2 regions of the Enterovibrio sp. FF113 genome follow, and region 1 is predicted to be linked to the other one. Evidence: riboswitches for the same ligand, from Rfam matches in the RefSeq annotation. Region 1 holds a riboswitch; the other holds the start of a gene.

The links. A riboswitch is a leader RNA that binds a small molecule or an ion and turns the genes downstream of it on or off. The one in region 1 is predicted to bind cyclic di-GMP.
Region 2: another riboswitch for cyclic di-GMP. It lies ahead of gbpA (N-acetylglucosamine-binding protein GbpA); the one in region 1 lies ahead of ACED36_RS12025 (TfoX/Sxy family DNA transformation protein).

Annotation. Positions count from the first base shown of each region.
Region 1 covers NZ_JBGONO010000013.1:45,405-60,311, reverse strand. Annotated here, with positions in the region: gene ACED36_RS12075 (TRAP transporter large permease subunit) at 1-947, shown strand, start outside; gene ACED36_RS12070 (TRAP transporter substrate-binding protein) at 1,039-2,091, shown strand; gene ACED36_RS12065 (hypothetical protein) at 2,502-2,903, opposite strand; gene ACED36_RS12060 (2-hydroxyacid dehydrogenase) at 3,105-4,100, shown strand; gene ACED36_RS12055 (DUF2947 domain-containing protein) at 4,300-4,770, opposite strand; gene torR (two-component system response regulator TorR) at 4,795-5,508, opposite strand; gene torC (pentaheme c-type cytochrome TorC) at 5,903-7,084, shown strand; gene torA (trimethylamine-N-oxide reductase TorA) at 7,186-9,714, shown strand; gene torD (molecular chaperone TorD) at 9,807-10,454, shown strand; gene purR (HTH-type transcriptional repressor PurR) at 10,934-11,944, shown strand; cyclic di-GMP riboswitch class I at 12,258-12,352, shown strand; gene ACED36_RS12025 (TfoX/Sxy family DNA transformation protein) at 12,468-13,061, shown strand; gene lpdA (dihydrolipoyl dehydrogenase) at 14,314-14,907, shown strand, end outside.
Region 2 covers NZ_JBGONO010000003.1:1,839-16,745, reverse strand. Annotated here, with positions in the region: gene ACED36_RS03045 (efflux RND transporter permease subunit) at 1-1,234, shown strand, start outside; gene rarD (EamA family transporter RarD) at 1,481-2,380, opposite strand; gene ACED36_RS03035 (alpha/beta fold hydrolase) at 2,684-3,976, opposite strand; gene ACED36_RS03030 (flagellar brake protein) at 4,034-4,735, opposite strand; gene ACED36_RS03025 (thiol-disulfide oxidoreductase DCC family protein) at 4,966-5,382, opposite strand; gene ACED36_RS03020 (LysE family translocator) at 5,489-6,121, shown strand; gene ACED36_RS03015 (NAD(P)H-dependent oxidoreductase) at 6,524-7,153, shown strand; gene ACED36_RS03010 (monovalent cation:proton antiporter-2 (CPA2) family protein) at 7,150-9,132, shown strand; gene ACED36_RS03005 (GNAT family N-acetyltransferase) at 9,132-9,611, shown strand; cyclic di-GMP riboswitch class I at 9,735-9,838, shown strand; gene gbpA (N-acetylglucosamine-binding protein GbpA) at 9,919-11,481, shown strand; gene ACED36_RS02995 (murein L,D-transpeptidase family protein) at 11,632-12,060, opposite strand; gene ACED36_RS02990 (hypothetical protein) at 12,307-12,882, opposite strand; gene ACED36_RS02985 (DUF969 domain-containing protein) at 13,328-14,050, shown strand; gene ACED36_RS02980 (DUF979 domain-containing protein) at 14,054-14,907, shown strand, end outside.

The sequences.
Region 1 (14,907 bases):
TCGCCCTTCCCGAGCTGCTTCGGCGAGGCTATGACAAGATCATGGTCACAGGGGTTATTCAAGCTGGTAGCTCTCTTGGGATACTCGTTCCCCCAAGCGTGGTACTCGTGCTATATGGCATGATCGCGCGACAACCTGTTGGGCAGCTTTGGCTGGCAGGCGTGTTCCCAGGTTTACTCATGGCCGCCATGTTCGTGTTGTACATCGTTATCCGCTGCAAGCTTCAACCCCAACTTGGTCCTGCGCTTTCAGAAGAAGAACGCAATGTACCCATGGCAGAGAAACTTAAATTACTGCGCGCAGGTGTGTTGCCGCTGGCTATTTTCTTCTCCATGACTGGCCTCTTTCTCATGGGCGTCACCAGCTTGGTGGAAAGCTCTGCGGTTGGTGCGTTATCGGCGACGGTCGCGGCCATTATCAAGCGTCGCATGACGAAAGAAGTGATAGAAAATACCCTGCGCAAAACCCTCGCCATTAGCTGCATGTTCATGTGGATTATTCTCGCCGCGCTGTGTTTTGGTGCCGTGTTTGATGGCCTTGGTGCAGTCAAAGCAATAGAAGGTTTGTTCGTTGAGAGACTGGGTTTAACGCCTTGGGAAATTCTTATCTTGATGCAACTTTCTTATCTCATCATGGGTACATTCCTTGATGACACCGCCATGCTGGTGATTGTCGCGCCGCTATACGTGCCTCTGGTGAAACTACTCGGCTTCGATTTGATTTGGTATGGCGTGCTTTACACCATCACTTGTCAGATTGCCTACATGACGCCGCCATTTGGCTACAACCTCTTCCTGATGCGAGCAATGGCGCCTCCAGAGGTGTCGCTCACTGATATTTATCGCTCCATCATTCCCTTTGTCATCATCATGATGTGCGCGTTAGCCATTGTGATGATTTTCCCTCAGGTCGCATTGTGGCTTCCTGAATGGCATTACAGCCGATAATTGAAACCAGTTCTAAACTCAAAAGTGAGACAAGCAAGAATGTAAGACCTAAAAACGCAACATCTAACTTAGACGTGAAAAGGACACCGCTATGAGCAATAGACGCGATTTTTTGAAGAAAGCAGGGATAGTTAGTGCGGGCAGTGCAACGGCAATATTGGGCGCACCTGCCGTAGTTTCCGCCAAAGAACCTATTCGTTGGCGTTTGCAAACCTATGCTGGGCCAGCACTAGCAGAACACGTAATCAAACCCGCTGTTGATGCCTTTAACCTTGCAGCCAATGGCGAGATGGTGATCGAGTTGTATTTCGCCGACCAGCTTGTCCCAACGGGTGAGTTGTTCCGCGCAATGCAAAGAGGAACCATCGACGCTGTACAAAGTGACGATGACTCAATCGCTGCACCCGTGGACATTGCCGTGTTTGGTGGGTATTTCCCCTTCGCAACAAGATACAGCCTCGATGTGCCTGTGCTTTTTGAAGAGTACGGTTTAAAGGAGATCTGGAAAGAAGCTTATGACGAAGTGAAAGGTGTCACGTGGCTAAGTGCCGGCTCTTGGGACCCCTGCCACTTTGCCACTGTTGAACCCATTAACAGTCTGGCGGATTTGAAAGGTAAACGTATTTTCACCTTCCCAACCGCAGGCCGATTCCTGTCACGCTTCGGTGTTATTCCCGTCACTCTGCCATGGGAAGACGTAGAAGTTGCCGTACAAACAGGCGAACTGGACGGCATTGCATGGTCAGGCATTACAGAAGATTACACCGTCGGCTGGGCAGATGTGACTAACTACTTCTTAACCAACAATATTTCCGGGGCATGGTGCGGCTCGTTCTTTGCCAACTCGGAGCGTTGGGACGCCCTGCCAGAACACCTGAAAGTATTATTCAATATGATGATGGATACATCCCACTACTATCGTCAGCATTGGTACTGGGGCGGCGAAGCCAAGCTTAGAACCCAAGGCACTAAAATGCAGCTAACCACCATTCCAGATGAAGAGTGGCGCCAAGTGGAAGTTGAAGCTTACAAGTTCTGGGACGAAGTTGCAGAAACCAGCCCACGTAACAAACGCGTGGTCGAGATCTTCAAAGAGTATGCGGGTGTGATGGAAAAAGCAGGTAAGCCCTATCGCAATTCGTAATCGGATAATCTGAGCAAAAAAGCGGCTGATCATTGCCGCTTTTTCTTTGGCTTCAGCTTCGGAAAATCACAAACGGCAGAAATGAAAAAAACCAGCGTCAATAGGCCAATACCGACACTGGTTTTCCTCGTGTTTTTACTGGCGGATTTAGAGTTCCGCCCTCTCATTTATTTCCTTCAGTTTATACAACCAAACCAGAAAGAAATGAAAGTCGTTGTGGTTGAAAATCAGTCTATAAGTGGCGGCCAGCATTACTGACTGATTTTGAACGCAGGACTAATTTAGTACTTGATGAATAAGAAAACTGTGAGGTAATTAATAAAGTTCCTTTATCTATTAGTGAGATGCATTAAAAATGCGATCCACATTAAAGGGTGGAAACAAGATCACAGATAAATGAGATCTTGGTATCAGCCCGATGTCACAAAATTGGTCGCGCATTCGGCTTGCCCAAGTACATAAACGCGCTTTTCACGAATATATCGTCGCGTTTCATTCCAGTTTTGAATAACAACAGCACGATCCTCGCCACGCCCTACCGAGTTAAACAAATAACGGTCGACAGTATGGTTGAAAGCTTCTAAATCCATTTTTTCTTGATACACCACACCCATGAACTCAAATGCCCGCGCTTTTTCTTTCGAACTGCCCACCACGGTAAATCGCTGCAACGTATCGAGTGCCGTTTCGTATTGGCAGTCAACAATTTGTTGCTCTGTCGATAACAACTTTCCGTGCACGCCATATGTTGGCACGTAAGAGCAACCACTCAACACCAACAATATCGTTACGACCCCAAGTACCCTCTTCATGCTAAGTCCCTTTTCTTATTCGTTTTTAGCCTGTGGCAATGTCAAAAACAATTGCAAGTTTCACGCCAAAAGGCAATTTAAATGTGAAAGACAAACTGGGCACTAATTGAGTGAAATCCCATTATCGGGCATTGAACGAATGTCGCGAGTCAGCCATGGTTTTTAAATAGCACATCACAATAGCAAAGAGAGAGTCCAACCATGAGGGTGGCCGTTTTTAGCACCAAATCTTACGACAAGCAGTCTTTCGACACATGGAACGAAAACTTCCATCACGAGATCAGTTATTTTGATTTCAGGTTGACCACTCAAACAGCACAACTTCTCGCGGGGTTTGAGGCCATTTGCGCATTCGTCAACGACGACTTAAACGCGGAGATATTGGAGGAACTGGTTAAACATGGCGTGAAAGTGATTGCGATGCGGTGTGCAGGTTTTGATAAAGTCGACCTTACAGCAGCTAAAGCGCTCGGCTTACAAGTTGTCCGTGTACCCGCGTATTCCCCAGAATCTATCGCCGAGCATACGGTGGGGCTGATGTTAAGCCTTAATCGGCATATTCATCGCGCCTATCAACGCACACGTGATGCTAACTTTAACCTTGAAGGGCTCACTGGCTTCAACTTTCACAACCGTACCGTTGGCGTAATAGGCACAGGAAAAATCGGCATAGCGACATTGCGCATTCTCAGAGGACTGGGCATGAAACTCTTGGTTCATGATCCCTTTGAAAACCCAAAAGCTATCGCTCTGGGTGCAGAATACGTGTCATTGGATGAACTCTATAACGCAGCAGATGTGATTACCTTGCACTGCCCGTTAACCGATGAAAACTATCACATGCTTGACCAGGCCGCGTTTGAAAGAATGCGCGATGGTGTGATGATCATTAACACAAGCCGCGGGGGGTTATTGAACTCTAAAGACGCCATTGACGCATTGAAAAGCCGAAGAATTGGTTTTCTAGGCATAGATGTGTACGAAAATGAACAGGATCTGTTTTTTGAAGACAAGTCGAATGACGTGATTCAGGATGATATCTTTCGGCGTCTCTCTGCCTGCCACAATGTGCTTTTTACGGGACATCAAGCTTTTTTAACGGAAGAGGCCTTGGGTAATATTGCAGAAACCACGTTGTCGAACTTGGCGTATTTCGAGCGCGGCGAACTATCTGGGAATGAAATTATTACGCTTTAAACCGCTTCCCTGACCACTCTATTTGTCGCTCACCAAGATGCTAAGCACAAAAAAAGCAGAAGCCTCGTTGCTTCTGCTTTTTTCTGTTTAGCGCTATGCACTTCTAAGCACCGCTATTCATCTACATTCACCTGTGTTTTCTGTCACAGTAACAACAGTCGACATAGACAATGTGTAAATGGGAAAAGCTGACTAGCAACTAAGGTCTGTTACCAAGTTTCACAATGCCATTTTGTTCAAACATCGCCACTTGTTTATTCTTACGTCCAATCAACAAGGGTTTGTCATCGTAGAACAGGAAGTTCTTCCAATATTTCTTAAACACACTCCAGCGCGTTTCGATGACGTTATTTTTTTCATAGCAAAAATAAACCACCACATTGTCTTCCCAAGGGAAATGCGCAAGAAACTCTTCAGGGAGTTCCGCTTCATCTTCCCATGGTGCCTGCCAGTTCACGCTGCTTTCCCACACACTTTGTGTCGCCGCCCAATCGCCTTTGCCAAAATGATCGGGGGTTGGGCTCTCGGTGCTCACGAAATCTCGCCACAGTTGCGCGCCACGCGCTTCCGTCATCGGTTTAATTTCCGCGTAGTCTTCTTCCGCAACAGGCATCGACTGATGAGTGAAAATCCACTTACGTTTGTATTCTTCAAAGGGAATGTAATTCATAGCTCTCTCGGATCGCAGAGACGTTTATCGCCCTGCGAACATGTAACCTTCACCATGCACAGTAATAAACAACTGTGGTTTCTTGGGTTCTGCTTCTATTTTGTTTCTTAGACGCCGAACCAGCACATCAACGGTTCTGTCGTTCGGCGCATCAACGCGATGGCTAATAAGGTTCAAAATACGCTCGCGGCTCAATACCCGATTTGGGTTAGCAGTAAACGCCACCAGCATTTCATATTCGGCCTTGGTTAACTTGACCGTATCGTCTTCTCTGCTGAGAGCACGGCGTTCAATGTCGAAGGTCCAACCGCTGAAGTTAACGATTTTATCATTTTCTGGCGGCAAACTCTCGACAAGCATTGCAGTATTGCTGCGAGATATACGCCAAAGCAAATTCCTCACCCGTACCAATAGCTCTCTGAGCTCTAACGGTTTGGTGCAGTAGTCATCCGCGCCCATTTCTAGGCCGACGATACGATCGATGCTATCGGTGCGCGCAGTGATCAAAATAATGCCCACATCGGATTTACTACGAAGATCTCGCGTTAACATCAATCCGTCTTCACCCGGCAAGTTGATGTCCAAAAGGACAAGGTCAACGTGCCGTTCATTCATAATCTTATGCATTTCCTTGCCGTCAGCGGCCTGACTGACACTATATCCTTGTTTTTCGAAGTATCCGCCCACCATAGTGCGGGTAACCACTTCGTCATCTACGACCAGTATGTGATAACTCAATGCAGCCCTGTTCACAAATCGTCATGAAGGCCGGCACTGTACCAGCAAAGGTAACCCTAAAATTGATTTATCTCATGGTTGTTGCATATTTTTTAGATCGCAATCAGCACAGGATTAACAGTCGGTGATTAATTTTTTGCGAGTTACCCACCATATTCTGCATATTTAGCGGATTTAGAAGCACATAACACTCGCATCACTACACTTTTCAGCCGCCTGTTCACATCCTTTCATAATACGAATAAACCCGTTCATTTTGGTGCGTAACCATATTCACATCCAATCGTTACTATGCGCCACTCGAAATAACGCATCAAAACACGTAGATAAAGTGCGCAGGCTGGGTTTCCGAACACGTTTCAGGGAATGGCCCATCACTAACTACAAGAACATTATGGGTGTATCCATTTTTATGAAAAAGCTATTGCAAAAGCTGATGAAGCCGAGTCGCAAGTATCCAATCATTGCGCTGGTTCTGGTCGGTGCCGTCATTGCGGTCGCAGGTGTGGTCACGATGAACAAAACCTTTGAGGTGTTCTCTACCACGGAATTTTGTACGTCATGTCACACCATGCAGCAGAACTACGAAGAATATAAACAATCTGTCCATTTCAGCAATGCGAAAGGTATTCGCGCTGAGTGTGTTGACTGCCACCAGCCAAAAGATTTCGCCGGCAAAGTCATGCGTAAAATGGGCGCAGTGACAGACCTATATCACCACTTTATCACTGGCAAAATCGATACCCCTGAACAGTTTGAAGAGCATCGCCTCGAACTTGCCCAGAAAGTCTGGGATCGCATGGCAGACGAGAACTACAAAACCTGTACGACTTGTCACTCTTACGACGCAATGGATCACAGCAAGCAATCGGTTAAAGCGATGCAAGAGATGATCCCTGCTGCAAAAGAAAACATGGCGTGTGTTGAGTGTCACAAGGGTATTGCCCATGAACTGCCAAACATGGCAGGCGGTTTCCGTAAGACATTCGAAACACTTGCAGCCTCTGCTATTGCCCCTGCTGGTGCGACGAAGCTTTACTCGCTGGAAGAGAAGAGCCTGTTCGCCACCGCCGATGCCAATGGCAAAGTGGAAGGTCAACTGCTGCCTGCTTCTGAAGTTGATGTCGTTGGCGAAGAAGGCGACATGCTGAAAGTGCGCATTCAAGGTTGGATCGAAACCAACGGTAAAGGCCGCGTCATGACCGAGTACATGGGTAAACGTGTATTCAAAGCGACCATTCGTGGTGACGTGAAAACGACTGAAACCGTGATTTCAGAAGAAGTTGATGCAGCAACCAATATTGCTTGGAAGCAAGTTGCGGTGAATGCCTACATCACCAAAGACGGCATGTTAGAGAGCATTGATCCTGTTTGGGACTATGCATCTGAAATGTACTCCTCTTCTTGTAACTCTTGCCACGCAGCACCAGCACCAGGCCACTTCACAGCGAATGGCTGGATTTCGAGCCTGAAAGCGATGAGCGCGTATTACCGCTTGAGCAAAACCGAAGAGCGTACTCTGCTGAAATATCTGCAGAACCACGGTAGCGACACCGGCGGTGCTGGCGCGCACTAATCGGTAAGGACTGTCCGCGAACAAGTCCGTAATCAAGAACAAATAATGGACAGGTGTTTTGACACCTGTCCAACCAACTTTTAAAGAATAAGGATTCCTACATGGCGACTGAAAAACTACAAGGCATTACCCGCCGTCGTTTTCTCTCTGGCATGTTAACCGCCAGTGCGGGTGCTGTTATCGGCGGTAGCCTATTAGCACCGCGTTCAGCAATGGCCGCAACTGACGTAAAAACCACGTTCACTGGCGACGTGATACACGGTTCTCACTGGGGTGCATTCCGCGCCAAAGTAGAAAACGGCATCTGGATTGACACCGTACCGTTTGAGCACGACCCACACCCAACCGCAATGCTTAACGCGGTTCGCGAAGTGGTCTACAACCCTTCTCGCGTGAAGTACCCAATGGTACGCATCGATTGGCTGAAGCACGGCTGGAAATCAGACACGACACAACGCGGTGACAACCGTTTCGTCCGTGTGCCATGGTCTCAGGCTCTTGATTTCTTCCATCATGAGCTTGAGCGTGTTCAGAACACCTATGGCCCTAGCGCACTGTACGCGGGTAATACTGGCTGGCAATCAGTCGGTAAACTGAACGTTGCGGGCACCATGATGCACCGTGGTATTGGCCTGCATGGCACCTTCTTAGCGAAAATGGGTGACTACTCAACGGGTTCGGCGCAAGTTGTTCTACCTTACGTTGCTGGCGCAATGGAAGTTTACGAGCAGCAAACATCGTGGCCTGTCGTTCTGGAAAACGCGAAAACTATCGTGATCTGGGGCAATGACCCGGTTAAGAACCTGCAAGTTGGCTGGCAGATCCCAGACCACAGCGTTTACGGTTACTACCAGCAACTGGCTGAAAAAGTGAAAGCAGGCGAAATCAACGTTATCCACGTTGACCCTGTGAAAACCTCTTCATACAAATACTTCGGTGGCAAGCAGATTGCGGTTAACCCACAAACTGACGTGCCTCTGATGTTAGCAATAGCGCACACCCTGTATACCGAGAAGCTGCACGATGAGCAGTTCTTGGCTGACTACACCACAGGTTTCGACAAGTTCCTGCCTTACCTATTGGGTGAGAAAGACGGCGTGGCGAAAACCCCAGAATGGGCAGAGAAAATCTGTGGCATTCAAGCTGATGAAATCCGCGAACTCGCGCGCATCATGGCAAGTGGTCGTACACAGATCATGGCGGGTTGGTGTTTGCAGCGCATGCAGCACGGTGAGCAATATGCATGGATGATCGTCGTTGTGTCGGCAATGCTGGGACAAATTGGTCTACCTGGTGGTGGTTTCGGTTTCGGCTGGCACTATAACGATGCAGGTACCGTGACTTCAGCTGGCCCGCTAATGTCTGGCTTCAACTCAGTAACAGGCGTTGAACCTATCCACAACGGTAGCTACAACGGTTACTCAAGTTTCATCCCGATTGCGCGCATTGTTGACTGCCTTGAAAACCCAGGCGATACCATTGATTTCAATGGTCAAAAAGTCAAATTCCCGCACATCAAGATGGCCATTTCTTGTGGTAGTAACCTGTTCCACCAGCACCAAGATCGTAACCGAATGATCAAGGCATGGCGTAACTTGGAAACCTACGTGTCTATTGACCATCAGTGGACTGCGAGCTGCCGTTTTGCTGATATCGTTCTGCCTGCAACGACAACTTACGAACGTAACGACATCGAGTCATTCGGTAACCACTCGAACAAAGGCATTATTGCGATGAAACAAATCGTAGAGCCAATGTTTGAAGCGAAAGACGATTTCGATATCTTCCGCGAGCTGTGCACCCGTTTTGATCGCGAAGAAGCGTTCACTGGCGGCAAAACCAAAATGGAATGGATCGAAGAGATCTATAACGGTGCACGTCTGCAAGGCCGTGGTATTGGCGTTCGCATGCCTAACTTCGTTAAATTCTGGGAAGAAGAACAATTTATTGCCTTCCCTCAAGGTACCGAGTGGGTTCGTCACCAAGCATTCCGTAATGAACCTGATCTTGAGCCACTGGGCACAGCATCAGGTCTGATCGAAATCTACTGTAAGACAATCGCAGACATGGGTTACGACGACTGTCAGGGTCACCCTATGTGGTTCGAAAAAGTTGAGCGTAGCCATGGCGGTCCTAAGTCAAAGAGCTACCCGCTGCACATGCAAAGCTGTCACCCTAACTACCGTCTGCACTCGCAATTGTGTTCGTCAGACGCGTTCCGTGACACTTACGCAGTCGCGGGTCGTGAGCCTTGCTACATCAACTCTGCTGACGCAAAAGCACGTGGCATTGTTTCTGGTGATGTGGTTCGTGTATTCAACGAACGTGGTCAGGTCCTTGCGGGCGCAGTCGTGACTGACGACTATAAAGCTGGCGTATGTCGTATTGAAGAAGGTGCTTGGTATGCGCCACTTGAAGGCGGCAAGCCGGGTACACTTTGTACTTACGGCGATCCAAACGTACTGACTGTAGACATCGGCACCTCTAAGTTAGCGCAAGCAACCTCTGCGCATACAGCACTGGTTGAGATTGAGAAGCACACAGGTAACATACCTGCTGTTACTGGCTTCAGCGGCCCAATCAACGTTGACGGCGTTAACCCACTGTTCCCGGCGATGGATATCGCATAAGAGACAGTATGAAGAAAAGGGCAGCTTAGCTGCCCTTTTTTGCTCTATGTTAGATAGACTTAAAGTGCTTTTTTTCAACTAACGGAATGACAATGCAAGAATTTATTGCCATTAACGAACAACGTGCAGAATTTTACTGGTGGATGTCTTCCCTTTTCGCCAGTGAATTAACGCAAGATGATTTGAATAATTACCACGGCAGCAACATGGATAACTATTTTTCCGCGTTAGCCATGACCGAGGAATTGAAAGCACCGATCGTTGAATTTCGCAACGCGCTTGCCGCGCTAAAGCTCCGCGAAGATGCACAACTCGAGCTAGCCGCTGATTTCTGTGGTTTATTCCTCAGTACACCAAAAACAGGCGCATTGCCTTATGCGTCTATTTATATTGGTGAAACCGGTCTGTTGAACGATAAGCCCGCGCAAGAGATGGGTCAATGGATGGAAAAGTACGGCATTGCTCAACGTAAAGATTTCAATGAACCGTTTGACCATCTTGCGGTTGTGCTTGATTTCATAGGGAACTTGGTCATTCTTGCCAACAAAGAAACCGAAGAAGACCAACAAGAATCCATGATGCAAGAACAGCAAGTATTTTTGGAAACCATGGTCATGCCGTGGCTAGGTAGTTTCCAAAAATCGCTAAACCAGTTTGATCAATTCGGTTTTTATAAAGCCGCGGGTGCATTGCTCACTGCATTTATCACACTGGATCTTTTGTTCCTTAAAGGCGAATAAAAAGGTGCCTATCTATACCCAAACAAATTCTCGCTAAACAAGCATCTTGAAGTGTTTGGTTATGATAAATGAAGCCGGGCAAGCCCGGTTTTTTCTTTTTTTGAGCTTGGAAAACAGAAAAAACCCGCTATTTCGCAAGCTTGATACGCATCAAGCTTACGCGAGTCGCTTCAATTGAATAATTGCGGGCGCGGTCATGAGCCAGTAAACTGTGAACGCAAGCGATTGGCATTGAGAAATTTCTGTAACATTACAAACGCCTCGTCATAGTGCCGCCGCAGCGTTCCCCCCTTCTCCCACACTTGATGGAAAGCAAGTTGCTGGCAGTGTCGATGAAACCTCGACGACAAGGGGATGAGAGTCCGTCTCTCCGCCTATAGAAAGAACGAATCCATTACGCCGCTTAGCATAGCGGCGTAAACATGTTGAGCAGCCTCTATTTCTCAAGCTGCTAATGAAAACGATAAGAAGATTACCCAATGGCAACAATTAAAGATGTCGCACGCATGGCTGGTGTATCTACGACAACCGTTTCACACGTGATCAATAAAACACGCTTTGTCGCAGAAAACACAACCAAGAAAGTATGGGCCGCAGTCGACGACTTAAACTATGCACCGAGTGCAGTTGCGCGCAGCTTGAAATGTAACTCAACGCGCACGATTGGCATGCTGGTCACCAAATCTACCAATCCGTTCTTTGCGGAAGTTGTACATGGGGTAGAAGAATACTGCTACAAAGAAGGCTACACGCTTATCTTGTGTAACACCGAAGGTAACTTAGCGAAGCAACGCGACTACCTGCGCATGTTGGCAGAAAAACGCGTAGATGGCCTGTTGGTGATGTGCTCTGACTTGAATGAAGAACTTCTTATTCTATTAGAGAAAAAGAAAGATCTGCCGATGGTTGTGATGGATTGGGGCACGCAACATGTCAACACCGACTGCATTCAAGATAATGCCGAACTCGGTGGCTATATCGCGACCAAGTACTTTGTAGACAACGGCCATACCAAAATCGGCTGTATTTCAGGTCAGTTAGATAAACTCACCTGTCAGACGCGCTTGGCAGGCTTTAGAACTGCGTTGGCAGAAGCTGGCATTGAAGAAAATCCGAACTGGATTGTAGAAGCCGATTTTGAGTGTGACTCCGCAGTTGAAGCGGCAAAAGCATTATTGGCCCAAGAAGACCGCCCAACGGCTGTTTTTTGCTTTAATGACATCATGGCACTGGCTGCAATCAGTACCTTCCGTCAGGCCGGGTTAGACATTCCTAACGACATTTCTGTTATTGGCTACGATAACATTGATCTAGCCGCATTTTTCTCACCACCGTTGACGACAATTCATCAGCCGAAAAATCGACTGGGTAAAACTGCAATCAAACTATTATTGGAACGTCTCGCCAATAAAGAGAACGAACAGCAGATTTTTGTTATGCAACCAGAGCTCATCATTCGCAGTTCGGTGAAAAATCTTAACGCCGAGTAAAATACACGCTCTCGCGGTACTTCTCTAAAAGCCCGACCACTTTTTTTTGGTTGGGCTTTTTTATTAACTGGCAAGTTTTCCGACTGACTCAACCTCATTATTGCGACTCACCTCTTAAAGGGTAAATTGCCTAGTTTTCTAGTGCTACCCTTAAACCCAGATATAAAGTAGTCATCTTGGTCAAAAATACTTCAATTACAAAGACAACCGGATATTATCAATCACATCAATAAGATTCTATCTGAACCAAGATCACACTTTATGAGACCAGCAATAACGACAAAATGATGCGATTCAGTTAAGCTAAAACCCGTCAAGAAAAAGGCAAACCATCGCGAAAGCGTGGGACGCAAAGCTTCCGGCCTCACAACACTGATTTTATGTGTTGGTGGTAGCGGAGCTACCGATGACGTTAGCATTCACATACCGGATATTTCTGGTTCGTTGACAATTCTCTGAATTAGCTTTGCTACGTTGCTCCTTGACCATTCATCCAGGAACGTATTGATTGAGAATTAGTCACATGGATAAACCAACGCTAAAAAACACACTGAAGTTCTTCGAATGTCTTGGCAAAATCAAATCCCGCTCTATGTTTGGTGGGTTTGGTGTATTTTGCGATGAGACAATGTTCGCACTGGTTGTTAATGATCAGCTTCACCTTCGTGCTGGTCAAACGAATGAAGCTGAATTCAAACATCTGGCGATGAGCCCTTACGTCTACAAAAAACGCGGCTTCCCTGTTGTGACTAAATACTATGCTGTGCCTGAAAATTGGTGGGTAAAATCTGACGAGTTAATGGCCTATGCCACGACAGCACTCACCATTGCCAGAGACGATCAGCAAGAAAAAAAGACGGCGGCGCCAACGCGTATCAAAGATCTGCCAAACTTGCGACTCGCCACAGAGCGAATGCTAAAAAAAGCAGGTATCGATTCTGTCGAACAGTTGCAAACACAGGGCGCCGTGAAAGCTTATCGAGCTTTGCAGAAATCACACCAAGATACGCTTAGCCTTGAACTACTTTGGGCACTGGAAGGCGCGATAGAAGGTAAACACTGGTCAGTGATTACGCCTCAACGCCGTGACGAACTTTTGCAAACCTTGCACCAGTAACGCCTCAAACCCAGCTTTCATCCAGTCAGTACAACACTCTTTTTTGAGATTGTTCTGACTGGTCTAGATATCCATTTTCTCAGTTTTAATTGTCACCAGTACCCTATCAACGCCAACCTAATCGCACTCCATACTGTATTCACAGTCAAAACATGACACTTCCTACTGCATTTTTACGACAATAAGGTTCACTAAACCGAAAATAACATCATGTTCCATTGCTTATTGGCTGCGGGACAAGCTATGTTTTCAGTCAAAAATACTCAAATTTCTTCAGATCTGTATTAAACCGCCAAAAAACCTCAAAAACACCATTAATGTGACATATGTCACAGTGATGACAACAAATGCACTCAGTTGATTATCAATTGTTCGAAATTTGAACTAAGCCAAAAAGACAAGATAGATGAATGGCAACAATGAGATGCATTACAGCAAGCCGTTTCCCGATCAAATAGACAGAATATTTCGAGACCATTTTCGCAAATGGCCTAGACGATTCAAGTGGGCAGTATTTTTTTGCTTCTTATTGCCGATCTCGTTTTATGCAGCCCTTGAACAGGGTATGTTTGCCCCTTCATTTTTAACGATCTTGGTCATTGTCTTCTTTGGCATTAACGCGACCGTTGTTATATGGGGTTTAAAAATGAACAGTTTCGCGCAGCGATATTGGCACAGGAACTACCATATCGGTGGTGCAACTACCCTAGCCATTGTTCCTTTGTCTTTGCTTATTGTTCAGTATTCTAAGTACTGCCTCTAGTTTGTGGTTTCTCCACGCCTACGACTGCGCCTTTCAGACTGTCGTGACGGCCATTCTTTAAATCAACAATAAATCACCGCTACAACTCGAAAATTCCACCAACATGCATTCGTTATCGTCATACCCATTCCTAAAGTTAAATCATTAATATTCATCAAATTACCGTACACTCCCTTCTGGCCGAGCAACCTAAAAATGCCCTTAGCATCGAAAAATTTGATGAAGCATGTAATTAATTTCTCTGCCCTCAGGTCTTTATCACCAAGCAAAATTACGGAACGGCCGGACACTTGTGTGTCACGTGTTGTCGATTTTCGCAAGAAGCTTGTCGGGTCACAGAGTCGGTAAATAATTGTATTAATTCATTGAGATAATACGTTTTTTCTTAATCCAGTTTTAAACTTTTGCCATAGTTAACACAGTGACTAATTTCACAGAGTACGAACATTCCTGACGGTGTTGAACAACGTTATTACGAAAGGATTTCAAATGAACAAACAGAAGTTGAGCATTATCTTTGTCATTGCCGCCATATTTGTAACTTGGTTTGCTTTTGATCTGGGTGCACTTTTTACACTCGACAATGCCAAAGCTCAGCATGAAGCATTGAAAGACTCCATTTCACAGAATTTCCTCACAGCCAGTTTGGTTTACTTCCTGGTGTATATCACCATGACTGCCCTTTCTCTTCCCGGTGCCGCAATCGCAACACTACTCGGTGCGGCTTTGTTTGGGTTTTGGTGGGCATTACTGCTGGTTTCTTTCGCCAGCTCGATTGGCGCAACACTCGCGTTTTTGGTAAGCCGTTTCTTATTGAAAGACTCTATTCAAAACAAGTTTGGCAACAAGCTTTCGACCATTAACGAAGGCATCAAAAATGATGGTCCTTTCTACTTGCTGACACTTCGTTTAATTCCTGTCTTTCCGTTTTTCATTATCAACCTGCTGATGGGCTTAACGCCAATCCGCACGCTAACGTTTTACGTTGTGAGCCAAATCGGCATGTTGCCGGGTACAGCGGTTTACATCAACGCCGGTACGCAATTGGCACAAATTGATTCATTGAGCGGCATTGTGTCTCCC
Region 2 (14,907 bases), on a different contig from region 1:
CCACTCCTCGTTTGACATTATTAACCGAATCAATGGGGCTGCTGCCATGCAGTTACCGGAAGCGATTGTGTTCACTATGGGTCCACCTGCTGTTCCGGGGATGGGACCGGCGTCTGGCTTCGAGTTTGTATTGGAAGATACGCTTGGCCGAAGTCGTGGTGATTTGGCCATGGTGTCACAACAGTTGATGGAAGCGGCTAACCAGCAGCCGGAAATTGCGAGTACGTTTAGTACGTTCCGCGCGAATGTTCCGCATTTCTACGTTGATATTGACCGTGAGAAAGCCAAGCAACTGGGTATTCCTCTGTCCGAAATTTTCACTACGCTTCAAGGCAACTTGGCGTCGATGTATGTGAATGATTTCAGTTTGTACGGCAAGAGCTACCGTGTGACGATTCAGGCTGATGCGGATTTCCGTAACGATTTGGATTCATTGAGTCGTTTCCATGTTCGCTCTAACTCGGGTGAAATGATCCCACTGGGTACTTTGATTGATATCGAGCAGGTGTTCGAACCGGATGTCGCATGGCGTTACAACATGTATCGTTCTGCTGTCATCCAAGGGTCACCTGCGCCAGGCTACTCGTCAGGTGATGCGATTGAAGCGATGGAACGTGTTGCGGCAGAACAACTGCCACAAGGTTACCAATATGAGTGGACGGGAATGGCCTATCAGGAGAAACAGGCAGGCAGTTTGGCGATCTATGCCTTTGGTCTTGCGCTGATCTTCATCTACCTGTTTATGGTGGCACAGTATGAAAGTTGGACGATTCCACTGGCGATCATTCTGGTGGTTCCGGTTGCAACCTTGGGTTCCTTCCTCGCTCTCGCTGCCACTGGCACACCGCTTAACTTGTACGCGCAAATTGGTCTGGTTCTGTTGATTGCGATGGCCGCTAAAAATGCCATTTTGATCGTTGAATTTGCTAAAAATGAGCGTGAACAGAATGAACACCCAATTAGTGACTCTGCAGTGATGGGCGGCAAGCTGCGTTTCCGCGCGGTGAACATGACGTCTTGGTCATTCATTCTCGGCATCATGCCGTTAGTCTTTGCGAGTGGGGCGGGTAACATCAGCCAGAACTCACTGGGTATATCACTGGCAGGTGGTTTGCTCTGCGTGTTGTTGGCGGGTACGTTCTTTATCCCTGGCTTCTTTGCCATTATCCAGCGACTGCGTGAGAAGTATCACGGCGGCTCCACTAAGTTGATTGAAGTGGAAGACGAAAAATAATCAAGCGAGCGCTATGACCGCCGAATGCGGCCAAGTTTGATATGAAAAAGGCATCCTCGGATGCCTTTTCTTTTTTGTTTTCATTTATACCAATTAGGATAAGTATTCAGTCATTCTTGCTGGTTAAAGTCGGCAATAGCTGTGTCAGAAATTTTATAATTGGAATAAAGAGTCACTGGGATTTCTTCCTTGCTCTTGACGATTGTTCCTGCGCAAAGTATGACCGCTTGCTTAACCCTATGGGGATTAGGTCTGTGGCAGGTTCGTTTTTGCTTTCACCTTTATCAGACCCTCTGTGATTGAAACAACCAACCCCAGCCAAATTAAACCAAAGCTCACGGCTTTAATGCTGTCGAATGTTTCATGGAAGATTAACACCGCGAGGAGAAACTGCAGGCTGGGTTCGATGTATTGCATGAGTCCAATCATCGACATTTTTGCGTGCTTCACGGCTTCTGAGAAGAAGAACAGCGGTGCGAGTGTGATTGGCGCTGCGCCAAGATAAAGCAGTAGCGTCGACATCTCGCTAGATACCGCGACACTGGTTCCTGTGGCCATTTTGTAGGCCATATATCCCGCTGCAAAAGGAAATAAAACGATGGCTTCGACGAATAGGCACGAAATAGCATCATATTTCACATAGCGTTTGCACCAGCCGTATAGTGCGAAAAATACCGCCATCAATACGGCTGCAACAGGCACTTCACCGTATTGCCACACCTGATAGCTCAACCCTAACGCACCAAAGACAACCGCGGCTTTTTGACCAAAGCTTAGCGTCTCTTTAAATGCCAAGACGCCAAGTGCGATAACCAGTAAGGGGTTAATGAAAAAGCCTAGGCTTGCATCTAACACTCGGTCGTTTGTCATCGCCCATGTAAAAGCACTCCAAGATATACACATCATGACCGATGCTAATGACGCGAAAGCAAAAGAGCGTTTGTCTGCGGTCAATGTTTGCCAATTAAGTGAGCGCCCGCGACGACTCTGCAAAATGATGAGTAAAAATGGTACGGATGCAGCGATACGCAAGGCGAGCAGTTCATCCATTGCCGCGTTAGGGAGAAGCTGATAATAGAGCGGCATCGCGCCCCATAACAGGAAGGCAATCGCCGCCATCACGTTACCAAAACGTGTCGGATTCATAGAATAGTACCTGGATGAAAAATAGTCAGAAGAAGCGGGATTTTATAGCGAGAATGGCAATTGTAAAGCATTTGATAGGAAGAAATAACGGTTTAAATCGAAGTGTGGTTACCAGGTCAAGTAATAGGACATTTATGCTTTTGATTTCTATATAAATATAATAAATAACAGGGATTTAGTCACCAATATTTAACATTGATATTGAAGTTTTTATACATAATTCTTCGTATGGGAACGGCTATTAGTAAGGTGGTTTTTTGCAGTTATGAAGCCGCATGAAAGGATCATGCGGCTAACGTGTATTTATGGGGTATTTTCGATTTCTTCTGCCATATCAATCAATCTACCCAATATACGTTCGCCGTCAGCGCGAAGGCCGTTATGTTCGTATTCGTTGGTGATCCAGGCGCGACTGTTAGGAATGTTTCGCAGTGTTTCGCGGGAATAATCCATCTCCACGTACATGTCGTCTGCGTATACCGCACAAGCGACGGGAACCATGTTCGCGTTGAGTGCGTCCACGTCATACAACGCAGGCCAATCCGATTTAGCGGCAAGCAATTCCGCCGCGCCTTTTAGTGGAACCAGATTTTGAAGTTGGTCAAACATCCACGGATATACCATTTCGCCCGTGAACAAAAATGGTGTTTCGGGTGAATAGTTAAATGCCGGAAACTCTGTATTGCGAACGCGATGGGCAGACCAATCAGAGGATTGATCTTGGTTGTAAATCGGTTCATGTAGGAAGGCATAAATAGGGTTGGTCTGATAGCTTTGTTCGGCCAACATCGCTTGTAAAAAGGCATAGCTGAGCGCCTTGCCGGTAGCGGTATTGACGAATGCGTCTTCGAGCAAATAATACATCGGCAAGTTTGCACCACTACGGCCAAGATTGATGCCAATTTGCTGGAATTGTTCCACAGTAAACGTCTGACCGTTCGGCAATTTAACGTCACTGGATGTTAAGTGAGTAGCGATCTCTTTGCAGCGTGTTTGGGCGCTTGGGAACTGTGCAAAGAAAGCCTCATTCTTGTCTAGCACGCGTTGATAGGTGGCACGGTAAACGTCATCGGCAGGGCGAGTTAACGAAGGTACACCACCTGTAATGTATACGCGGCTCAGGCTGTTTGGATAGAACGACAAATAAGTGAGTGCACAGAAACCGCCAAAGCTTTGACCTAAAATTGACCATGTTTTGATGCCGAACTGCTCACGAATGGCTTCTGCATCGCGAACAATATTGTCGGCGCGAAAATGTGAGATAAGTTCCGCTTGGTCACTCGAGGATAAGTCGGCAAGTGTCTGAAGTGTGAGTGGGGAACTGAGCCCCGTGCCACGTTGATCTAACAAGAGAACACGGTATTGTTGCAATGCACGCTTTAGCCAACCGCTCCGACCGTCTGGTCGCGGGGAAGGGAAGCCTGGGCCACCTTGAAAATACACCAGCCAAGGCAGGGAGCCTGCATCACGGTGATGCTCAACGACTTCTCGAGCAAAAACGCGAAGTGTTGTGCTGTTTTTGTCATCGTAATTTAGCGGTAAATCAAAGTGGTGTTGACGATAGACCAAGCCATCATCGATAAAGGTTTCTTGCATGACTTTTTCCTCTCGTCTTGGACGGTTTCATCACTGACTTTAGCGTCTCTCTGCTTGCTAAGAAACCGTGGAGACATGGCTTGTTGAATTTTCGGCATCTATCTCAGATGACATGATGAGCCTAGCAAGCGTATCACGTGCTTGATGGCTGCCTTCGTTGTTGAATTTGATGCCCAGTTGAATCCCTTCACCACTGCTGGTGACCGTCACTACTGTGCCTTCAAACATGATGGGCGTATCAAATAGCGCGTTGATGTTAAAACGCACTGACTCGCCAGGCTCGATAAATTGACTGTTCGACACTCTGATGGCGCATCCGCCCAAAGAGAAATCGGCAAGTTTTGCTAATGTGCCTCTGCCATTAATTTCGACCTGCACAATGCGAGATACGGTGTAGCGTGCAAATCTGCGCATGCGGTGAATGCCGACAGAATCTGGAATGGCAATCGCGAGCATCTTTTCGGGCCTGTGCATCACGCTAAGAATATGGGATTTGAACGCAAATATTTCGCCATAACGTGACGAAGAGATACCGCGCACAATGACTTGCCAGCCAGAAGGGTCGGACAGCAATTTACTCAGTTCAGGGTCGCTTGGTGTTTCAAGAAGCAGATACTTTCGATCACGATAGCCAATGAGGCGGGAGGACCCGCTAAAGGCTTTGATATTATCTTTGTATCTCAGTTCAAACGTGAGAGCAGTGCCAACGGGGATCGTTGGCAAAAAGGCCGCAGCCGAAAGTGTGTCGGTGGTTTTCATTCTGTTATACAAATCAACATATTGAATTGAGTCGCGAAATTAGAAATTGCGTTAATCATTTCTCAAATTTACGACACGTATTTTGGCAGGGATGGTGCGTCTAAATGAACAATTAGTCAATAGAATGATTGGCGGTATAATAGTGATGCATGTCAATGAAAGTGCCAGATTTACAGTAGCTCTGTGTTGTTGTTAATAGTTAATTACACTGGTGTGGCTTTTCAATCAACTTATGTTTTCGGTCTGTTTTTGTTTATCTCGCACCCCCCGCTAGCACAAGGTTCACAGCGTGACTTGCCTGTGAGCAACCATGAGATGCGATAACGGTTCTTGGCAAAAGTTAGATAGGCTTTATCTGCAAACCAACGAATGACAGGAAGGCGAAGTAAACCAATCCAACGTTTTCTACCCACCCGTTTCCAAGCCTGATGTGTCACGTCTAACCCTAGTAATACTCGGCCATCGTGAAATTTGCCATGCAAAATTTCACGTGCATCATCAGGGATAATATCTGGATAACGTTCGGTAAAATCAGACGCTAAAATGTCTTCAAAATGAAGTGAGCCATTCGTGTTTAAGGTGCGGAGTTGGTTCATCTCGGCCACACATAAAGGGCAACTTCCATCGTAGAAAAGTGTGAATAGCATTGTGCGTGTCCTAATCATGAGTTCTTCATTGATACGCAGTTGATTTATATTCGGATCGTCACCATACCAAACAGTTAGTTATTATCGGAAAAACGGAGCAATGTGAATGGAATTCTATCACGCGTTTATTACCCTGACTTTAGTCCATCTATTGGGGGCAGCGTCGCCAGGACCTGATTTTGTGATGGTTTCACAACAATCACTTGTGCATGGTCGCCGTGCAGGGTTGCTCGTTAGTCTTGGTATTGCGCTCGGCCTTTCTGTTCATATTATTTATTCATCTATTGGCCTCGCGACTGTGATCAGTGACTCTGCGATTGTCTTGTCGGTAATGAAGTATTTAGCCGCAGCTTATCTGATTTATCTCGGTGTGAAGGGTATTCGAAGTAAAGCAGCAGTAGGCGATGATGAGCAGTCTGTGCCAGTGAAAGCACGCTCCACGGCGAAGCTGATTTCGATGGGCTTTGTTTGTAATGCGTTAAACCCGAAAGCACCATTGTATTTTCTCTCTGTATTCACCTTGGTGGTTTCACCGGACATGCCCACCTTTGAGCTTTTCTTGCTGGGTATATGGATGATGTTTGTTCAATTGGCGTGGTTCAGTTCAGTGGCGCTTGTTCTGTCGAAACCGTCTGTCCAAGCCAAATTCAAACGTGTTGGGCATTGGGTAGACAGAGTATTAGGTTCGGTGATGTTAGCATTTGGTCTGAAACTACTGTTTACCAGTTCATCGAAATAGCGTGTGTGAAGATGACAGAAGAAAGCCCCGCTCGGGGCTTTTTTGATCGTGATAGAGCCTCTAAGAATGAAACTAAGTGAAGCATGGTCCCCAGCACAACACCATGTTCCACCTATGCTCATGAATGTTTTTCGACTTCTTCTTGAATGTCGTACTCAGATTCATCATGGGATGTCTTTATAGTATGGCCTAGTGACTCAAGTGCGATTGATGTGATTTCAACCAAGCGAGTGTTTAGTCTACCTTCTGAGATAGGGTATATGCTCACTCACTAATATTGCAGTACGTGGCAGGATTTTGGTATTTTAGGTTACTAATATTAACCAGTAATTATTTGGTTACCTGGTTGCAATGCGCTTGAAGCACTCATATTAGAGGCACCAATGTCAAAAAAGGACGTTTATGGCAGACAATAAAAAGAAAGTGCTGGTGTTATTTGCGCACCCGTCTCAACGACGATCGGAAGTGAATGCGCCGCTTTATAAAATCGCGCAGTCGGTCGAGGGAGCGACAGTGGTGGATCTCTATGCCGAATATCCGACCTTTCACATTGACATTGACCGCGAGCAAGCGCGTTTGCGTGAGCATGATGTGGTGCTCTTCCAATTTCCCCTTTATTGGTATTCAACGCCTGCCATCTTGAAAGAATGGCAAGATTTAGTGTTGGAATATGGTTTTGCTTATGGCTCGAGCGGCACCGCATTGCAGGGGAAATACTTCATGTGTGCCATTACCGCGGGTGGGAGTGAAGAAGCGTATAAAGCCGATGGGTTTAACCATTTCAAAATCCGTGAACTTCTCTATCCCCTTGAACAAATGGCAAACTTAACGGGCATGAATTATCTGGCGCCGTTTGCGATCTTTGGCTCACGAACCGCCGCAGAGGAAGGAAAAGTCGGCCAACATACTGCCGCTTATAAAAAATTACTGACTGCGTTGGTTGATGACAACCTAGACACGGATTTGCTTGCTGGTATTGAAAAAATAACAGCCCGCTCTATCGATGGCGCCATCAAGGAAGGAAAAGCATGACAGATTTATTCTTAAAGGCATTTATCTATTTAGTTGCTGCTGTCATTGCGGTGCCGATTGCCAAGCGTTTGGGTTTGGGCTCGGTTCTTGGGTATTTGATTGCCGGTGTGATTATTGGCCCTCTGACGGGGCTAGTGGGTTCGGAAACCAATACTATTCAGCACTTCGCAGAATTTGGTGTCGTGATGATGTTGTTCCTCGTAGGTTTAGAGCTTGAGCCGAAGATGCTCTGGGCAATGCGAAACCGCTTGATGGGATTGGGCGGCCTCCAAGTCGGTGTCACAACAGCGATAGTGATGGGGATTGCATTACTCTTTGAGCAACCTTGGACCATCGCGCTTGCCATTGGCTTAATCTTCGCGTTGTCTTCGACTGCTATTGTGCTGCAAACCTTTAATGAAAAGCGACTCACCAAAACAGAAGGCGGTCGAAATGCTTTTTCAGTGTTGCTGTTTCAAGATATTGCCGTGATACCGATGCTGGCGTTTATTCCGCTGTTGGCACTCCCTGAGTTGGTGGAAAAGGCAAAACATGCCGCCGCTTCCGCGTCTGAACACCATGAACAAATGAGCCTAGTCGCGGGATTGCCGGGTTGGGCCGTCGGTTTAGTGATCTTGGGCTCAATCGCAGGTGTCGTTGTAGGCGGGCACTATTTAAGCCGTCCGTTATTACGCTTTGTTGCCAGCTCTGGTCTTCGTGAGATATTTACCGCCACCGCGCTGATGCTCGTGATTGGTATTGCCGCACTGATGAGTTTGATAGGCCTTTCACCAGCACTAGGTACGTTTTTGGCGGGTGTCGTATTGGCCAACAGTGAATTTCGTCATGAGTTGGAATCAAACATTGAACCGTTTAAAGGACTGCTGCTGGGCTTGTTCTTTATTACTGTTGGGGCGGGCATCAACTTTGGCATCTTGTTTGAAGATCTGTTTGTCATTATTGGCCTGACAATCGGACTCATGGTATTGAAAGCCATCGTGCTGCTTTTGTTGACTTTTATATTCAAGATCAAAGGCTCAGCTCGTTGGTTATTTGCACTGAGCCTCGCCCAAGCGGGTGAGTTCGGGTTTGTGTTACTAAGTTTCTCAATGCAAAACAATGTATTGCCTGCTGAAACTGCGCAGTTACTGTCGCTGGTAGTAGCAATTTCTATGTTTCTCACACCCGGTTTATTTATTCTTTATGACAACGTCATTTTGCCGCGTTACGAGAAAGTGTCTAATAACCGCGAAGCCGATGTGATTGATGAGCAAGGGTCGGTGATTATTGCGGGTGTTGGCCGTTTTGGGCAGGTAGTGAATCGTTTGCTGACGGGTAATGGGGTGAAGACCGTCGTGCTTGATCACGAAGCCACGCAAGTAGAAAACCTGCGCCAAATTAACATCAAAAGCTATTTTGGTGATGCCACTCGACCCGATCTATTGCATACAGCAGGTATCGAAGAATCGGCGTTGTTGGTGGTCGCCATGGATAACGAAGAAACCACCACCGAGCTTGTTGAGTACGTGAAACACACCTATCCCCATGTGAAAGTGCTCGCTCGTGCCTTTGACCGTGGGCATGCGTATAAGCTTCGCCATGCGGGGGCGGATTTTGTGATCAAAGAAACCTACCACTCTGCACTGGAAATGGGCGCAGAAGCGCTGCGTACGCTTGGCTCACATCCCTTTTTGGTTGAGCAGCAAAAAGCGATGTTTAACCAAATTGAGAAACAGAGTTCTGAAAAACTCTATCAAAGTTGGTTAGGCGGCGAAGAATCACAAACCTACGATAACCATTACCAACATCTGTTTATTGAGCTAGAAGAAACCATTCGAGAAGCGATGGATACGGATAGGATGGATAAACATGCTCTCACCGAGCGCGAGTGGACGCCGCCACCAAAGGGTTACTTAGATGAATTTGGTGCGCCTCCTTCGGATGACCAGCCTAATGAACCGCTGAATGACGCGTCGGACGAACAGGAGAAACCCGCTTAATGTTGCTTGTGCCCTTTGAAGCAGCAGATGCACCACAACTTTGCGGTTGGATACCAAACGCCAGAGACAATTACCTATGGGGGGGCCCGGCGTTTGAATTTCCAATCACGGTTGAGCAGGTCGCAGCGCACTTAGCGAAACCCGAAGTGCGCCCTTTTCTCTTTCGTCATCAGGGTGAAGCAGTCGGGTACATTGAGCTTTATCGAGTATCTGCCACTGAATACCGCCTATGTCGGGTGCTGATCGCCGCTGAAAATAGCCGTGGGCAAGGCTGGGGCAAAGCGATGGTGTCAATGGCACTGGATGTTGCCTTTGAAGAGCCTAAAATTACGACAGTTAGCTTGGCCGTGTTTGAGTGCAATCAGATCGCAGTCGCTTGCTACACCGCCCTGGGGTTCGACTTACTACAAGAAGAGACCAAAACGCGTGAGTTTCAAGAAGAAACATGGACGTTACTGAGAATGCAAAAGCGGCGTTAGGTGATAAAGCGTACTATCAATGCATGCCCTGTGTGACCCTCCTTCCATTAAGGCTCTTGCCACCTCCGCGCCCCCTATATTTCTGTTGAATATCAAGCTATTCAGAATACGATGCGCGCGTTCCACAATTATCGGCAAACTGTTTGAAAAAACAGGACGCAAAGCCTCCGGTCTAAGAGTGTTCTCTGCTTAATGTAGAGAACAATGATGATAGCGGGGTTGCCATTTTCGAGATTGAAAATGTCTGCTTTTCGCGTCTGTCCGTGCTGTGGGTGAATAACAATAAAAACACGCAGGAAGTACATACATGCTCAAGCTTCACACCTCTATTTTGTCTGTTACCGCCGCGCTTTTCAGCGCGAGCGTGATGTCTCATGGTTATATTAGCGCCGTTGATGATGGCTTAGCTGGCCGTGCGGCAATGTGTAAATACACCTCTGAAACGGGTGAGAAAAATACTGATTGTGGTCAAGTTCAGTGGGAGCCACAAAGTGTGGAAGGGCCGGAGGGTTTCCCAGAACTTGGCCCCGAAGACGGCAAACTGGCCAGCGCGGGATTGATCCAGTTTTCAGCGTTAGATGAGCAGACCGCTTCACGCTGGATCAAACGCTCGATTGTGGCCGGTCAGAATGATTTTGAGTGGACGTTCACGGCAAACCATGTGACGCGCACTTGGAAGTACTACATCACTCAACCTGATTGGAACGTGAATCAGCCGCTGGCTCGCGCTGCATTAGATTTGAATCCGTTTTGTGTGATTGAAGGCAACATGCAAAAGCCGCCAAAGACCATGGTTCACTCGTGTAATGTGCCTGCTCGTGAAGGTTACCATGTCATTTTGGCTGTTTGGGATGTGGGTGATACTGCCGCAGCGTTTTATAACGCCATCGATGTGCAATTTGACGGCGAGCAGCCAGAGCAACCTAATTGGTCTCAACATGGGCAAATTAATCCTGGTATTAACCTGGCAACAGGGGATGCGGTATTTACCCGTGTGTTTGACAACGAAGGCGAGCGCCCAGAGCTGTCAACGCGTCTGATCATTGAGAGCGAAAAAGCCGGTGTGGCAAACACCTGGTCATTCGATCTTGCGGCAAAAATTAATCAGGCTAATAACGTTATTAAAGCGGGTGTGCGTGACAGCAATGGCAATTTTATCCCCGTTTACGGTGCTAATCCGATCTACTTGAAGAAAGACAGTGGACTAGCACGTGTAGAAGTTGGCTATGACATTGCATCACCTGAGCCGGATTACGGCGTGATCATTGATGGCGTGGCATCCGAATACATGATTTCAGAAGACGGGATTGATCTCGATTTCACCGTCACGGCTGCTGGTGACATTACGGTTGAAATGACCGTTTACAATCACGCACAAGAAGCATTAGCTTACGAAAAGTTGTCGTTGGAAGATGGCGTGTCTGAAAACGTGAATCTACAACTGACGAAAATTAGCGCCGGTCACCATATGCTGGTTTCTCGCGTGAAAGACAGTGAAGGAAATTTGGTTGAACAGCAAACCATAGACTTTCACCTGATTGAAAAAATCGACCAGTGTGGCACTGATCCTGAGGCAATGAACCACCCAGCATGGGAGGAAAATACCACCTACACAGGCGGCGAAAAAGTAGGCTTCAATGGTTTAGTGTGGGAAGCAAAATACTGGATTCAGGGAGCAGCACCAGAAAGCAGCGATGCGTGGAAATTGATCAGTACCTTGCCAGTGGCCTGGACATCAGGCAAAGCGTATTTAACTGGCGAGCAGGTGCTGTTTGGAGGCAACTTGTATCAGGCTAAATGGTGGGTAAACAGCAGCCCAGCATCAGCACCAGAAGCATGGACGAACAAAGGCCCGTTTGCTTGTGAATAACAACAGACATTGTTGATAGCATAATAAATCAAATGACAAGCCTGATGCGAAGCAACGCATCGGGCTTTTTTTGGACTGTTTGGGTACAAACAAAGGTCGACAATGTCTCTGATTTCACGTGATCTGAGTGAAAGCTTTAAGCAGAATGGCTTACCATTCAATTGTTATCGGCGTGCCTACTGAGACCATGCTCAGAAACTCATCCATCTGCTCGTTGGCAATCGCAATACAACCATCTGTCCAATCCTCACCTCGACTAAGGCTAGGGTGCGGGCCTGCTTCGTTTTTCTGACCATGAATCATGATTTGACCGCCAGGGCTCACGCCCAATAATTCAGCGCGCGCGAGATCTCGTGTGTTGGGATAATTGATGCGGATAGAGCGATAAAAGCGGGATTTCTCGTTAATGAAGTCAAGGGTATAACTGCCTTCCGGCGTGCGTTTGTCGCCTTCACGTAGTTTGTGACCTTTCGGGTTGGCACCAAGTGCAATGGGATACCATTTGACGATTTTATCACCTTGGATCAGATACATTTTACGGGCAGATTTATCCACTTTGACCAAATCAATGTCAACCATACTGTTCGTCGCTTGAGCGGGTAAGGCAAGGATAGTGGGCAGTAAAAACCACCATGAAGATTTGATAAGGCCTCGTATCACCGCTTTCCCCTTCATGACAGCCAATGGTGAAAAATTCCGTTTCATAACATCCCTGAACTTTTTCCTACGAATATTAAGTATTACCACTTAATCGCAGTAAATACCCAATTTGGTGGGGAAATTACCACAGGTCAGTAATTCAAGGCCTGCCCTGTGGCGATGTTATTACTCGGACATCACGTCAATGCAGTGATCCCAAGTATTTTGAGAAACATTAAGGTGAGAGGTTGACCTGCTGTCATAGACAGCATCGATGACCTCATAAGGTCGTGTCGGTTTATAGCTGGCGAATGCCATGTACGCCTCTAATTTGGGCGCGCCGCTTTGTTTGAAATCATAAGCGCCGCCCGCAACCACGGCTTTTTGCGCACAAAACCTGGCGATATCCAACCGTTGTGACGGGATCTCAGCCACTTTTTGCGCGCATTCACCAAACAGGCTGACTGAGTAATCCCAAGCACTGTCAAAGTCCGTGCTATAGATGCGCTGAACAGCGTTAATCTTAATTTTGGAGGAAGCCTCTGTTGCATAGCGTTCAATCAATGCTTGTTGAGGACGCTGTTTCAATTTTTCTGAAGCAATGAAATAGGCGGTATCTGCAAGCTCAGTGCAATACGACAGTTGAATAACTTCTTTGTTTGAATACAACTGAATGGTTTTTACCGGTTCAGGTTGAGTCGCACAGCCGACTAGAGAGGTTACAGCAAGCAGGTAGCCAAAGAAAAAACGAGTCGGAACCATCATACATCCTTATTGATAGGGGGCGATTCGAGGCAGCAGAAATGGAAATATTAGTGTGAATTATACCGCTATAAATGGACGCTAACTGTTTTCTAAATGAGACCTGTCGAAAGATGTTGAGGATTACCACGTGGATGAAACTGAGTGTTTATCGTTCAAATGGGTGAACTAGGCAACTAGCCTAAATTTTTCAACATTAAGTTATATCAATGAATCATCTTTAACGTGACTTTTTTGAATTTCGCTTTAACCAAAGTTATGTCTGGTAAGGCTTAAGGTTAAATAACTGTCGTTGGTGGAAAGTTAACCTCAATAAGTGAAATTATTGGTTATAACCACAAAAATCTCTGATTGGAGCTGCTTTTGGTGCTTTCGTATACTCGGGGTGTTGATGGGAGTGAAACCGTTAACCATTACTTATATAAAAGGCCGTGTAGAGAGCATTATGATTGATTTTTGGCCATTAATTGGCATTGTTGTAATTACAGCTGGGTTAGCGTTAAAACTCAATACGTTACTGGTCATTTTGGTTGCGGGTGTCGCAACCGGTTTAGTCGCAGACATCGCGGTAATGGAAATCCTGTCTATCTTAGGTCAATCCTTTACCCAAAACCGCTATATGTCCCTTTTCATTCTTATTTTGCCAATGATTGGCATTCTTGAACGTTTCGGCCTTCGTCAGCGCGCAGAAGCTTTGATTGGCTCGATGAAGAAAGCGTCAGTCAGTAAAATTCTGATGACTTACTTGTTGTTGCGTAAAGCTACCAACGGGATGGGTCTGAGTATTGGTGGTCACCCATCGATGATCCGTCCGCTTATTGCACCTATGGCGGAAGCCGCCGCAGAAAAAGACTGCCCCAATTTGTCAGATGAAAAACGTCAGTCGATTCGTGCGTTATCAGCGGCAAGTGAAAATTTTGGCAACTTCTTTAGCCAGCTGCTGTTTATCGGCACAGGCGGTATTCTTCTTATCAAAGGCGTGATGACTGATAATCAACTCGACGTGAAGCTTGAAACCATGGCCTTGTGGGCACTGCCAACCGCCGTTGCATCGTTTGTGCTGTTCGTTGTCTTCAGCAAAATCGTGGAAGTGCGTCTTCTTAAGCCATCGACCAATCAAAGTGCATCAGCGACTGCAAACGCTGATGCGCAAAAAGAAGGGCAATAACCCATGTTAGAGTACATTTATCAAACCACGGGTTTATTGCTGCTGGCGTTCTCGCTGCAAAGCTTCCTTGATAAAGAGAATCCGAAACGTATCGGTAGTGGTCTGTTTTGGCTGATCTACGGCATGACATTCCTGTTTGGCGCGATGATCCCGAACTGGGTGACAGGTCTTATGGTATTGGCGCTTACCGCGCTGGCGGCGGGTGGGTTTATGGGCGTGGGCAACTACCGCACCACCACCGAAGAAGAGCGTAAACAAACCGCAACCATGCTTAAAAACAAGCTGTTCATTCCTGCTGCTATCGTGCCTGTCGGCACGGTTGCTATCAGCCAGTTTACGTCACTCGGCGCACTGGTTGGCCTAGGTCTCAGCTCTATTGCAGCCATCGTTGTGGCGTTAATGATCACCAAAAGCAAACCGATGCACAGCCTTAACGAAGGACGCCGTTTGATCGATTCCATCGGTTGGGCTGCCATCTTGTCGCAGTTTCTGGCCGCGTTAGGGTTTCTGTTCAATCAGGCGGGTGTGGGCGATACCGTCGCGCAAATTGTCAAAATGATGATCCCTGAGAACATGCTGCTGGTGAACGTGATTGCTTACTGCGTAGGTATGACCATTTTCACCGTGGTGATGGGTAATGCGTTTGCCGCGTTTGCCGTGATCACAACAGGCATCGGTATTCCATTGCTGATACTCGAAAACGGCGGCAACGCCGCCATCGTAGGTGTGCTGGGTATGCTTTCCGGTTACTGCGGTACGCTAATGACCCCAATGGCTGCCAACTTTAATGTCGTACCTGCAGCGTTACTTGAATTGAAAAATAAACACCACGTTATTTTGATGCAGGTGTTTCCTGG